2 regions of the Streptococcus sp. LPB0220 genome follow, and region 2 is predicted to be linked to the other one. Evidence: predicted binding sites of a transcription regulator. Region 2 holds the regulator's gene; the other holds the start of a gene.
The links. The regulator NrdR, encoded in region 2, represses ribonucleotide reductase genes. The targets are predictions, from matches to a motif close to ACACNATATATNGTGT.
Positions count from the first base shown of each region.

Region 1: nrdH (glutaredoxin-like protein NrdH) is a predicted target of NrdR. The motif match lies at 1,492-1,507, and genes of this name have one in related genera.

Region 1 covers NZ_CP044230.1:789,003-792,425, forward strand. Annotated here, with positions in the region: gene nrdE (class 1b ribonucleoside-diphosphate reductase subunit alpha) at 1-1,042, opposite strand, end outside; gene nrdH (glutaredoxin-like protein NrdH) at 1,157-1,375, opposite strand; gene LPB220_RS04205 (phosphocarrier protein HPr) at 1,851-2,114, shown strand; gene ptsP (phosphoenolpyruvate--protein phosphotransferase) at 2,119-3,423, shown strand, end outside.
Region 2 covers NZ_CP044230.1:1,643,765-1,647,187, reverse strand. Annotated here, with positions in the region: gene LPB220_RS08545 (PTS transporter subunit IIBC) at 1-416, shown strand, start outside; gene LPB220_RS08540 (endonuclease/exonuclease/phosphatase family protein) at 502-1,314, shown strand; gene nrdR (transcriptional regulator NrdR) at 1,481-1,954, shown strand; gene LPB220_RS08530 (DnaD domain protein) at 1,955-3,133, shown strand; gene dnaI (primosomal protein DnaI) at 3,134-3,423, shown strand, end outside.

The DNA.
Region 1 (3,423 bases), 850 kb from region 2:
TTTCAGTTTCCAAATCACGTGCTTTGATTTTTGTCTTACGGATATTTGGATTAGCGACTAACTCATCGTATTTTTCAGTGATGTCGATGTAGTTGAATGGTACTCCGTATTCACGCTCAACAGAGTATGGGCTGAAGAGGTACATTTCTTCATTCTTGCGAGCCAACTCATAGAACTTGTCTGGTACGACTACCCCAAGTGAGAGGGTCTTAACCCGAACTTTTTCATCGGCGTTTTCTTTCTTAGTAGAAAGGAAGGCAATGATGTCTGGGTGGAAGACATTCAAGTACACCACACCAGCCCCTTGGCGTTGTCCCAATTGGTTCGAGTAAGAGAAGCTATCTTCAAACAGTTTCATAACAGGAACGACCCCAGAAGCAGCTCCTTCATAGCCCTTGATCGGTGCTCCAGCTTCACGAAGGTTGCTGAGGGAGATCCCAACCCCACCACCGATACGAGAAAGTTGAAGGGCAGAGTTGATAGAACGTCCGATCGCATTCATATCATCTGTTACTTGGATCAAGAAACAAGAAACCAATTCTCCGCGGCGGGCACGACCAGCGTTTAAGAAAGAAGGAGTAGCTGGTTGGTAACGTTGGTGGATAATTTCGTTTGCGATATCTCGCGCGATAGCTTCATTTCCATCTGCAAAGTAGAGAGCATTGAAGAAGACGCGGTCTTCCATGCTTTCAAGATAATATTCTCCATCATTTGTTTTCAGAGCGTATTGGTTATAGAATTTATAAGCCGCCATGAAGGACTTGAATTGGAAGTTTTGGTCTTTGATAAATTGGGCCAATTCTTCCAAAAACTCAGGACGATACTTCTGAATGAAGGCTGTTTCGATATAGTTGTGTTCAATAAGGTAGTTGATTTTATCCGTTATTGAATCAAAGGTCATGGTATTTGGCACAACATTTTCTTTAAAGAAAGCATCCAAAGCTTCTTTGTCTTTATGAAGCATGATTTGACCGTTTACTGGACGGTTGATTTCATTATTAAGACGGAAGTAGGTTACGTCTTCAAGTGATTTTAATCCCATAATGTTCCTTTTTCTAGTTCAAAAAATGAAGAGGAGAAGTCCTCTCTTTACAAGTAAAAAGTCTAGTGTTAGGTTGCTAACGCTAGACCCTATTTAAGCAAAATACTGTGTTTATTATGAAAGTTTCTTCAACTTAGCTGGTTGAAAACCAGAAAATACTTCATCAGGTGTTTGAATAACTGGAGCAGCATTGAATCCAAGATTCTTAACGTGATCTACAAATTCTGGCTGTTCGTCTAAGTTAATTTCACGGTATTCCACGTGATTGCTATCGAGGAATCGCTTAGTCATTTTACATTGAACACAATTATTTTTTGAATAAATGGTTACCATTTCTTTTTCGTTCTCCTATCGAAATATAAATCTGTAAATAGTATAAACAAAATCCAGCAACTTGTCAACAAAATAAAACTAAATATTGTGCAAAGAGATGAAATGGAGTTTTCAAAGCACAATATATTGTGGTGAGTGAAAAGTGTGAAAATCTAAGAAATGGGATAGGAATAGGCTTTAAAGCATCTTTAATTAGTTATATTTTTTTGGTGAATCAATATCCTGTGGTTCAGTTGCTTCTTTTCATTGAAAGCGGAGGAAAATGTTACTTATAATATAGTAGAAAATTGAAAAGATATTTTCTCTGTTCTTCAGGTGCTTCTTAAAATGTATCTAAATTGGGATTTTTCGCAGTCTTTTTCTGTAAGTCAGTGATAAAAATCTTGAAAAAAATTTCAAAAGATGATATAATACCAAATTGTAAGGGTTATCAAAAGGTAACTCAAAAACTATTTTTAAAAAGGAGAGTCAAACTATGGCTTCTAAAGATTTCCACATCGTGGCAGAAACAGGTATCCACGCACGTCCAGCAACTTTGTTGGTTCAAACTGCTAGCAAATTTGCTTCAGATATTACTCTTGAATACAAAGGTAAATCAGTTAACTTGAAATCAATCATGGGTGTTATGAGCCTTGGTGTTGGTCAAGGAGCAGACGTTGTAATCTCTGCAGAAGGTGCTGACGCTGATGATGCTATCGCAGCTATCTCAGAAACAATGACTAAAGAAGGATTGGCTTAAAAATATGACAAAAATGCTAAAAGGAATTGCAGCATCTGACGGTGTTGCCGTTGCTAAGGCATATTTGCTCATTCAACCAGACTTATCATTTGAGACTGTTTCAGTCGAAGATACAAGTGCAGAAGAAGCTCGTTTGGATGCAGCTCTTGAAGCTTCACAAAACGAGCTTTCTCTTATTCGGGAGAATGCAGTAGCAAGCCTTGGTGAAGAAGCAGCGCAAGTTTTTGATGCGCATATGATGGTTCTTGCTGACCCTGAAATGATTGGTCAGATCAAAGAAACGATTCGTACGAAAAAAATCAATGCAGAAGCTGGCTTGAAAGAAGTCACTGACATGTTCATTGCAATCTTTGAAGGAATGGAAGACAATCCTTACATGCAAGAACGTGCAGCAGACATTCGTGATGTGACCAAACGTGTCCTTGCCAACTTGCTTGGTAAAAAATTGCCAAACCCTGCTTCTATCAATGAAGAAGCAATCGTGGTTGCGCATGACTTGACTCCATCTGATACAGCACAGTTGAACAAAAAGTATGTAAAAGCTTTTGTTACGAATATCGGTGGGCGTACAAGTCACTCAGCTATCATGGCTCGTACACTTGAAATCGCAGCTGTTCTTGGTACAAATAACATCACAGAACTTGTCAAAGAAGGCGATGTTTTGGCTGTTTCAGGGATCACTGGTGAAGTAGTGATCAACCCTACTGAAGAACAAATTGCAGAGTTCAAAGCAGCTGGTGAAGCTTATGCGAAACAAAAAGCTGAATGGGCTCTCCTTAAAGACGCTCAAACAGTAACTGCTGATGGAAAACACTTCGAGTTGGCTGCCAACATCGGTACACCTAAAGACGTTGAAGGTGTGAATGACAATGGAGCAGAAGCAGTTGGTCTCTACCGTACAGAATTCTTGTACATGGATTCTCAAGACTTCCCAACTGAAGATGACCAATACGAAGCCTATAAAGCAGTTCTTGAAGGTATGAATGGTAAACCTGTTGTCGTTCGTACAATGGATATCGGTGGGGATAAAGAACTCCCTTACTTCGATCTTCCTAAAGAAATGAACCCATTCTTGGGTTACCGTGCTTTGCGTATTTCTATCTCTGAAACTGGTAATCAAATGTTCCGTACACAATTGCGTGCCTTGCTTCGTGCATCTGTTCACGGTAAATTGCGGATCATGTTCCCAATGGTTGCTTTGTTGACGGAGTTCCGTACGGCTAAAGGCATTCTTGAAGAAGAAAAAGCAAAATTGGTTGCCGAAGGTGTTGCTGTGGCAGATGATATCCAAGTAGGGATCATGATTGAA
Region 2 (3,423 bases):
TCAACATCGAAGATGTGAAAGATCCTGTATTCTCACAAAAAATGATGGGTGACGGATTTGCAGTTGAGCCTGAAAATGGCCACATCGTTTCACCAGTTGCTGGTAAAGTTACTAGCGTCTTCCCAACCAAACATGCCCTTGGTTTGGTAACAGATAATGGTTTGGAAGTCTTGGTTCACATCGGTCTAGATACTGTTAGTCTTGAAGGAAAACCATTTGAGGTTAAAGTTTCTGAAGGTCAAACAGTGGCTGCTGGAGACCTCTTGGTAGAAGCAGACCTTGATGCAATCCGTGCAGCTGGTCGTGAAACTTCAACAATTGTTGTCTTCACAAATGCAGATGCGATTAAATCCGTTAAGGTCGAACATACTGGTAAATTGGTAGCAAATGCACCAGTTGCAACAGTAGAATTATAAAAGACATCGGCAAAGAAAATGAGGTTGGGGCAGTGCACCCGGCCTCTTGCCGTTTCTTGATTTGGAGAGAAGGAGAAATCAGGGGATGAAATTTTTAACATTAAATTCCCATAGTTGGATGGAAGAGAATGCTCAGCAAAAATTTGAAACCCTCAAGGAACAAATTTTAGAAGCGCAATATGATGTGATCTGTTTCCAAGAGGTCAATCAAGAAATGGCCTCAGAAACAGTCGAAACAGATGAGTATTATCAAGCTTTGCCATCATCTGTAGCGATTCACAAGGATCACTTTGTTCGCGTATTGGTAGAAGAGTTAGCTGCTCATGGACTCCACTATTATTGGACTTGGGCCTACAACCATATTGGCTATGATCACCTCAATGAGGGTGTGGCCGTTCTTTCGCGTCAACCCTTGAAGGCAGATGAGATTTTGGTATCCAATATGGATGATCCAACGGACTACCATACTCGTCGAGTAGCCGTTGCCCATACAAGTGTAGATGGCAAAGAGATTGCTGTTGCCAGCGTCCATCTTTCTTGGTGGGACAAAGGTTTCCAATTTGAGTGGCCACGCATTGAGAACTACTTCAGCCAAGTAGGCAAACCTTTTATTCTAGCTGGTGATTTCAATAATCCTGCTGGTCAAGAAGGGTATGAAACGATTCTATCCAGTTCGCTAAAACTTCAAGATAGTTTTATCGAAGCCAAAGAAACAAAGGGGACTTATACTGTAGGTCCTGGAATTGATGGCTGGACGGACAATCAAATTCCCTTGCGAATTGATTACGTCTTTGCAAGTCCAGAATGGGACATCCAGCGTCTTCATGTCATCTTTGATGGGGAAAATAAACCCCATGTCAGTGACCACTATGGCTTAGAAGCTGAATTATCACTTTAATATAAACGGAGAGTCGAAAGGAAAACGATTTTTTTCAAATCGTCCTTCGACTCTTTTTTTATGTATCAAAGAGGAGCAGGCATAGGGGATTCTCCTGTTCTTCTGCTTTCTTTACGATTCAATTTATGGTAAAATGAAGTGTTAAAACAGTTTAAGGAGGTAGCAAATGCGTTGTCCAAAATGTGGTGGAAGTAAGTCTAGTGTGGTGGATAGTCGACAAGCTGAAGATGGGAATACCATCCGTCGTCGCAGGGAATGCGAAGAATGCCATTATCGCTTTACTACCTACGAACGTGTAGAAGAACGGACACTAGTAGTTGTCAAAAAGGATGGGACACGCGAGCAATTTTCTCGTGATAAAATCTTTAATGGCATTATCCGCTCGGCTCAAAAACGGCCTGTTTCTAGTGATGAAATCGAAGAAATTGTAAACCGGATTGAGCAAAAGGTTCGCAGCCAAAGTGATAATGAAATCAACAGTGAGTATATTGGTTCTTTGGTCATGGATGAGTTGGCAGATCTGGATGAGATCACCTATGTCCGTTTTGCTAGTGTTTACCGGAGTTTCAAGGATGTTGGTGAATTAGAGACCCTCTTGAAGCAAATCACGAAGGGAACCAAGAAGAAAAAGGAAAGATAGATGAAGCCCAATACGCCTTTCGCATTTTTAAAAAATAATCTTCTTCCACCGGCAGGGGCTGCATTGGAGCAGTATTACCTGCCTATTTTGGAGACGGATACGGTAGCGGTTTATCGGTATCTACTCGCCTCTTACGATCAGGGTGAAAAACAATATTTACTGGCACAAATCCTCAATCATTTGAATATAGGATTTCCACAGTTGCTACTTGCCTTTGATCGTTTAATTGCCATGGGGTTGATCGATCTCTATGAGGAAGAAGTTGGGATCACCATTCAGTTACATGCTCCTCTTGAGGCAGGAGAATTTTTTTCGAATGCTGTTTTCAAACGCTTGCTTGAAAAAAAGATTGGGGAAAAGGCCGTGGAAGATCTGCTCCCAGTACGCTCTTTAGGGACTAGACGGCAAGTTTCCTTCTCGCAAGTCTTTGGAATAGATGCTGGGGAGACGACCGTTCTTCCAAGTAAGAAACAGCAGTTTGATATGGAGATGTTTAAGCGAATGATGGGGCGTGATGGACTTCGTTTTGCGGATGAAGGAGAAGCAACCCTAGCTCTCTTTGCCATCGCAGAAGAGCAACAATGGACCTGGTATGAAACCTATCTCCTAGCAAAAGAAACGGCTGTAGACCGGATTGTCTCTCCAAAGAGAATGAAGCAAAAGTTGGCTCAGGCCAACCAAGAGCAACCCCGCATGTCCTATAGCCGTCAGGAAGAAACCATTCTGAGAGAAGCTAAGGCAAAATCCAGCCTACAATTTCTAGCGGAGATTAAGAAGGCACGCAATGCGACCATTACGCAGAGCGAACGCAAGACTTTATCCAAGTTAGCTGATCTAGGCTTACTAGATGAGGTGATCAATATTATCTTATTGTTGACCTTTAACAAGACCCAGTCTGCTAATCTCAATGAAAAGTATGCTTTGAAGGTAGGAAATGATTTTTCTTATCAAGGGGTCAACAGTGCAGAAATGGCGATTTTAAAAGTCCGAGAACGTCAGGAACAGACTAAGTCTCAAGGAAACAAGGGGACGACAACTGCCCCAGCCAAAGGCAAGCCAAGCAATGTTCCTAAGTGGAGCCAACCGCACTATCAAAATCAAACCAGTCAAAAAGAAAAAGTGGATCTTGCAAAAGAGAAACAACGCCTATTAGAAAAATTAAATCAAGGAGGTGAGTAGATGGAAAGTGTAGGTCAAACCCTGTCTCACATGAATCGTGCCCGCCAATTCAACTATGAGGATTTGGTGGCACAGATTTTAGCAGACCAAGAAGTCGCTGCCTTTATCCAAGCTCAGTCTTTGTCTGAGCAAGAAATTCGACGGAGTATTTCAAAATTTAATCAATACATTAGTGAACGCAACCGTTTCTTATTGGGAGATCCAGATTATATTGCCAAAGGTTATAAGCCCATCCTAACCATGAATGAAGGTTATGCAGATGTGGCCTATGAGGAGACACCAGAGTTAAT